DNA from 2 places in the Laedolimicola sp. genome. Region 2 is predicted to be linked to the other one. Evidence: a T-box and tRNA genes for the amino acid it is inferred to sense, from the RefSeq annotation. Region 2 holds a T-box; the other holds one or more tRNA genes.
The links. The T-box of region 2 lies ahead of ACTRC3_RS01185 (valine--tRNA ligase). A T-box ahead of a tRNA ligase gene usually reads a tRNA of that ligase, here a tRNA-Val.

Region 1 (3,414 bases), on a different contig from region 2:
GTCTCCCATTCCGGCCAGTCGATATGGCGCTTCTGATATGCTTCATCCTTTTCCACGAACAGTTCGTAGTCCTCCGCCAGTTCTTCGCTGCCCTGGGCCGCCAGGCCCTCCTCGTCATCATTTCCCATGAGACGGAAATCAAAGGGCGTGTAAATGGCTTCGTCCGCCGGCATCAGAAAGGTGAAGGGGCGACCGTCGGCGTACATATCCTGCAGGGCCTTTGTGAGCAATGCACGCATCAGTCCCTGATGGCGGCAAGTCACTTTGGTAGCCACCGCTACGATATAATCCGCCGGAACGGACGCGCCGCGGAACCGGAAGGTATAGGGATTCCGGTGCAGCATGGAGACAATGGCGCCGTCGTTTTCCGCCACAAGGATCCGGTTGTCCCGGGCCTTGATTTTGTAATAGAGCTCTGAAAACCCGTCCGCATCCTCCACAAAGACTTCCTCGTAGAGTTCCCGGGAACGTATCCGCTCGTCATCTTTCAGATATCTCACTTCCAGTTTTTGGGTTTTTAGTTCCTGCTTCTCCATAGCTTACACCTCGTCTGTATATCTGTTTTTCCAATCTGCCATGTCCGCCGCCCAAATCACCGGCATAGGCTGCTCTATTCTGCCTTCTGGCAGCCGCCACAGCCCGGGCAGCCGTTCGGAAGCTGCATCACATCTTCATAGGCGTAATTCGCCACCGGAATCAGAGCGCAGATGGCCTGAGAAGAAATGCCCTCGCCGGTGCCGGTAAAACCGAGGCCCTCTTCTGTAGTAGCCTTGATGTTAATCTGGCTTTCTTCAATCTGTAAAGCCTTCGCCACATTTGCCCGCATCTGAGGAATATGGGGCGCCATTTTCGGGCGCTGGGCGATGATGGTGGCGTCGATATTGCCCACCACGTAATTCTGCTCCTCCAGAAGCTTTCCCACATGCTCCAGAAGCCTGATACTGGAGATACCTTTATATGCCGGATCCGTGTCCGGGAAATGCTTTCCGATGTCGCCGAGGGCCGCTGCGCCCAGAAGAGCGTCCATAATCGCGTGAAGCAGCACATCTGCGTCGGAGTGTCCCAGAAGTCCTTTCTCATAGGGAATTTCCACGCCGCCCAGGATCAGCTTTCGGTCCTCCACCAGTCTGTGTACGTCATATCCCATTCCTACCCGCATTCTATACCTCTTTCTCCGGGAAATTCCGCCCGGTTTTCGTTCTTATTTTTTGGAAAATGCTGTCGCGCCTCCATGCCTGTCCAATAGTCTCCGGCAAAACAGCCTGTCTGCCGTTATTATATCTCAAATGTTTGCATAAGTATAGCCAATCCATGACAACTTGATACGATTTTTGCAATAACCGCTTTCCACTGTGCCCGCAGGCTCGCTACTGGTTTAAGCTCTCCCCTATGACCTTCCACTGCCCGATTAGATTGTCCAATGAACACGCCGCGTTGGCCGGACTGGTGGATGGCAGCCGCACCGCTGCCCGTCCCGTCTCCGGGAAAATGTATTTTTTATACAGCTTCTCCGCCGTACCGCCGTTTACATAGATCTGACGGATATCCGCTGTCTCCAATATGGGGCGGATATCATTGGGCACCACGTTCCGGATACTGCTGTCACTGGAGCCCTCGATCTCGCAGCTTGCGATCACATCCCACAGGGCAATGCCGCTCCTAAGCAGGAACTCCTTCTTCTCAAGAATTGTCCCCGGCGTCTCCTGCCCCGTCACGGCCGCCAGAACGCGCCAGAATCGATTCTGCGGGTGATTGTAGAAGAAATGCCCTTCCCGCGATTTCACCGACGGAAAGCTGCCCAGAATCAAAATTTTTGAATGTCCGTCGTAGAGCGGCGGTATCTCATGCTGCACCTGTTCCATGTCATCCTCCTGTAAACGAGATAAAATACGCTTCGCGAATTTGACTCGTTGCTCGCGTAAACAAAAGACCCAAGAACGATTTCGTTCTTGGGTCTGAATCTTAGTAGCGAGGAAGGGATTTGAACCCCCGACACTGCGGGTATGAACCGCATGCTCTAGCCAACTGAGCTACCTCGCCATAAATGGGACCTATAGGGCTCGAACCTATGACCCTCTGCTTGTAAGGCAGATGCTCTCCCAGCTGAGCTAAGATCCCATTTCGTTCTCGGTTTTGACTTGCCGTCCCAACCGACTTGGTTATTATAACCTTATAACCGAAGAAAAGTCAAGCACTTTTTTCAACTTTTTTTCATTTTCTTTTCAAAATCTCCAAAAGCCGCATAAATACTGGATTTTTTGACCTTATTTTTTTACGGGAAAGGTGTTTTTTTACACCTTCCCATTCTTGAACTGCCAGATCATCTCACTGGTCAGACTGATATTCAGGGGCTGGGGCGGCGCGTCCTCCCGCGTGAACCATTCGGCAGTGGCCAGCTCCTCGGTGTCCAGGGTGACGGTCTCGTCATCACCATCCAGATCCACGAAGAAGCCCATCAGGACTGTCTCGGAGAAGGACCAGGGCTGGCTCTTGTAGTAGCGGATATTTTTGACCTTCAGACCCACTTCCTCCATGACCTCCCGGCGGATGGTCTCCTCGATGCTCTCGCCGATCTCGGTAAATCCCGCAATCAGCGCGTAGTAGGTGATATTATCCCGGCCCGCATACTTGGACATCAGAATCTTATCTTTATGTAGAATACCCACGATGACTGCCGGAGAAATCTTCGGGTATTCCATCTGGCCGCAGTCCGGGCAGCGCATCATGCGCTCCTTTGCGTCATGCACCATGGGGCTGCCGCAGTGGCCGCAGTACTTGCGGACGTCGTACCAGTGCCAGAGCTGATAACCAGTGATGCCGGCGAAGGATAACCACTGAGGCTGTGCGTCCCGAAATCTCCGGTTACTTTCCAGCCGAAAGCCCTTGCGTTCCGGCAGGGCCAGTTCCTTTACCAGATAGAATCTCTTATCATCCACTGTGAACAGATAGATGATGTTCTCCGAAAGCTCCGTCTTCACCTCCGGAAAATCCCGGAATCTGGGAAATGCAATCTCCACCCCATCCCAGCGGGCCAGCGCGTTATGTCTCTCAAAATACATCAGATAGCTGTCTGCGTCCGGCTTCTCCGGGCAGTATTCATTGTGATAGATATGCGGCGCAATATCCTGTATCATATCGATTCTCCTTTATGAAAATTCCCCGCCGGAAGGCTTACGCCTCCGGGCGGGGGAATCTGCGTTCAAACAATTTTATGCTTCTCTGCCTTTGGTTTCAATCTCTTTTTTCACATCAGCAATGAAAGCGTCCAGCGCCTTTGCTCCCTGATCGCCTGCCTCGCGGCTTCTGACGGAAACAGTGCCCTCTTCCTCTTCCTTCTGGCCTACAACCAGCATATACGGAATCTTCGCGGTCTGTGCCTCACGGATCTTGTAGCCAATCTTCTCCGCGCGCTTA
Region 2 (3,414 bases):
CACAGCGCAGAGGAGAACCAGGTATCCAGGGTATCCGGATCCTGTGTGAAATGGGTTCCGCCGCACTTGGGGCAGACGGACGGCATCTCACGGTCTACCACGATCTCACCGCAGTCGTCGCAGTAGTAAGCCGGAATCCGGTGTCCCCACCAGAGCTGACGGGAAATACACCAGTCGCGGATATTCTCCAGCCAGTGCAGATACGTCTTGTCGAAGCGCTCCGGCACAAAGGTCAGATCTCCGTTTTTAACAGCCTCGATAGCCGGCTTTGCCATCTCCTCCATCTTTACGAACCACTGCTGCTTGATCATGGGCTCTACAGTAGTGCCGCAGCGATCATGGGTTCCTACATTGTGAACATGGTCTGCCACCTTCACAAGAAGTCCCTGCTCCTTCAGTTCCTCTACCATGACCTTGCGGGCCTCGTAGCGATCCATGCCTGCGTACTTGCCGCCGTTCTCATTGATGGTTGCGTCGTCGTTCAGAATATTGATCTCCGGCAGGTTATGACGCTTTCCTACCTCAAAATCGTTGGGGTCGTGTGCCGGGGTAATCTTTACTACGCCGGTACCAAACTCCTTATCTACATAAGCGTCTGCGATAACTGGAATTTCACGGCCTACCAGAGGCAGGATCACGGTCTTACCTACAATATCCTGATACCGCTCGTCATCCGGGTTTACAGCCAGGGCGCTGTCGCCAAGCAGGGTTTCCGGTCTGGTGGTAGCGATCTCTACAAACTTGTCGCTGCCCTTGATCGGGTAATTGATGTGCCAGAAATGACCTGCCTGCTCCTCATGCTCTACCTCTGCGTCAGAGATAGAGGTCTTGCAGACCGGACACCAGTTAATAATACGGGAGCCCTTATAGATATAGCCCTTCTTATGCAGACGCAGGAATACCTCCTGTACAGCCTTGGAGCAGCCCTCGTCCATGGTGAAGCGCTCTCTGTCCCAGTCGCAGGAGGAGCCAATCTTCTTCAGCTGATCTACGATGGTGCGGCCATACTCTTCCCGCCACTCCCAGGTTCTCTTTAAGAAGCCCTCGCGGCCCAGCTCATTCTTATCGATACCTTCTGACTTCAGCTGGTTGATGACCTTAACCTCTGTGGAAATGGAAGCATGGTCGGTTCCCGGAATCCACAACGCATTGTAGCCCTGCATTCTCTTGTAACGGATCAGGATATCCTGCAGGGTATTGTCCAGTGCGTGTCCCATGTGCAGCTTTCCTGTGATATTGGGAGGCGGCATAACAATCGTGAACGGTTTTTTACTCCGATCCACTTCTGCATGGAAATACTTTTTCTCCAGCCACTCTCCGTAAATACGATCCTCCATCGCCTTTGGATCATAGGTCTTTGCCAACTCTTTCATTCTGTTCCTCCTTTGATTTCCTGCGAAAAAAAATAAACGCCCTCTCATGCTCGAAAGGGCGCTTGTGCGCGGTACCACCTTACTTTATGAAGCGACACTGCCGCTTCATATCTCTCACCCTTTAACGCTGGTCGGGCGTGAATGGTTAATAAGACCTCCGTTCACCATTCCGGCTCCAAAGCTACCTTCCGCAGGCGACCCTTCCACGACAGCCTCTCAGCCCATGAACTGTCCTCTCTTTTGACGTGCGTCCCGCGTACTCCTCTTTTTCTCCGCCTTTATGTTATTCTATCCAGTCTAACTGTAGGTAAATATAGCAGTCTTTCCGCGGATTGTCAAGGTTTCCGCACTATTCTTTGCGGATTGTGTACTCGTCGCAGACAGTCCAGTTGTCTACGGTATAGGCGCGCAGATGCAGCTCCGTATCTGTCACATCAAAGCGGATGGCCGTAGGCTCCTGCGCCTGACTCTGGAATACCAGATTTTCGTTGGGTGTCGCTGCCTGATACAGGCTTCCGCTGGACGTTCCGCAGACCACAAACATGGTTCCTTCCGGGTTGACCGCCACCCCGCCTGTGGAATAATCATAATTGTCGTATCTCTCACAGCGCCGGTTTGTGAAAGCAGAACGGGAATAGATGGAATCGTGACCGGTAATCACCAGGTCAATATCATTATCCTCGCAGATATAACCCAGGGAATACCGAAGCTGAGAATCCATGCGTTCCTGATATTTCGCCACACTGCTGTAGGCCGGATAATGCTGGATGATAACACGCCACCGGGTATCCGGGTGCTCGGCGATAACCTTGGGAACATATTCCTCGTGAATGTCCACCGGCTGGTTGGTCGTACTGTTCAGCACGATAAATAATACATTTCCCCGGATGAAATAATAATCTCCATCCTTATCATATTCACTCATACCGTACTCCTCGGAGCGGTTCGGCACATTGAAATGTTCGTAAAAATACGGTCCGCCGCCGTAGCCCAATTCCTCGGAAATCTGTTTGTTGGCCACGTCATGATTGCCGGTCACCGGTACCAGCGGAATCCTGTAGAGTCCCAGATGATCCAGAAAACCGCTGTATTCCTCAGGATTGCCAAACTGGGCTACCTGATCGCCCGTATGCACCAGGAACTGCGCTTCCGGCACATATCTGGTAAGCCGGGTCACCACCTTGTCCCAGTCCTCGATGCTGACCTCTTCCTCCTGATACTGATCCTGACCAATCTGCGCGTCGGAAGTCACCAGGAAAGTAAACCCTTCCTTTGTATCGCCTTCCGGCACGGTGTACCGATATTCCGGAGACCAGCCGCCCGCGTCATTTCCCACTTTATATGCATAAGTCATGCCCGGCTGAAGTCCGGTCACAGTCGCTTTGTTTACATAATATCCAGGCATAGTCCGGGACGAACTGCAATTAGCCGTCACCATCTGAAAATCACCATTCTGCACCGTGTACCAGCTGACCTGCCCGGCACTGCTGCTGGGCGACATCCAGTTCAGACGAATCTCCCCGTCCGTTCCGCCCACTTCCAGGCTCAGATATTTAATTGGTGTGGCAGATAACAATGGTTCACTCTCATAATCTGTCACAAAAGTACTTTTCTCCTGCTCCTGACGGGCAATCTCATCGGCTGCGGACGGATCTGCCGTCGTCTCCGCCTCTGTTGGCGTCTTCGTCACCTCTGTTACCGGTTCCTCCGGCGCATCGTCAGCTTCGCCAGGCGTCTCTATCTTAATTTCCGCATCTGCAGACTCGTCCGCTTTCTTCTGCTTCCATGTCCAGGCTGCCGCGATCACCAATACCAGCAAAATGCCCGCCGTAATCACTGTCCGGATTCCTCCGCTATTCTTTTTCATAAAATCTCTCCTCTTTCGCTGCTGCTTCCTGTCATTTCCCCCTCCACAGCGGATGGGATACTAAATCATACTCTAGCATTATATTCCAGTGAGTTCAAGAAGATACCGGGTTTTTTAAGAATCTTTTGAATTTCTTAAGAAAAAGGCAGGCCCTATCGGGGCTCTGCCTTTCCC

Region 1: it has a tRNA-Val gene. The T-box ahead of ACTRC3_RS01185 (valine--tRNA ligase) is inferred to sense a tRNA for this amino acid. The anticodon was not compared.

The regions. Positions count from the first base shown of each region.
Region 1 covers NZ_JBOKYU010000017.1:24,186-27,599, reverse strand. The annotation lists gene ACTRC3_RS05870 (GNAT family N-acetyltransferase) at 1-536, opposite strand, end outside; gene ispF (2-C-methyl-D-erythritol 2,4-cyclodiphosphate synthase) at 611-1,159, opposite strand; gene ACTRC3_RS05860 (DNA-deoxyinosine glycosylase) at 1,368-1,862, opposite strand; tRNA gene ACTRC3_RS05855 (tRNA-Met) at 1,967-2,040, opposite strand; tRNA gene ACTRC3_RS05850 (tRNA-Val) at 2,046-2,118, opposite strand; gene nudC (NAD(+) diphosphatase) at 2,292-3,134, opposite strand; gene thrS (threonine--tRNA ligase) at 3,210-3,414, opposite strand, start outside.
Region 2 covers NZ_JBOKYU010000002.1:92,030-95,443, forward strand. The annotation lists gene ACTRC3_RS01185 (valine--tRNA ligase) at 1-1,373, opposite strand, end outside; T-box leader at 1,425-1,655, opposite strand; gene ACTRC3_RS01190 (metallophosphoesterase) at 1,723-3,240, opposite strand; gene ACTRC3_RS01195 (hypothetical protein) at 3,393-3,414, opposite strand, start outside.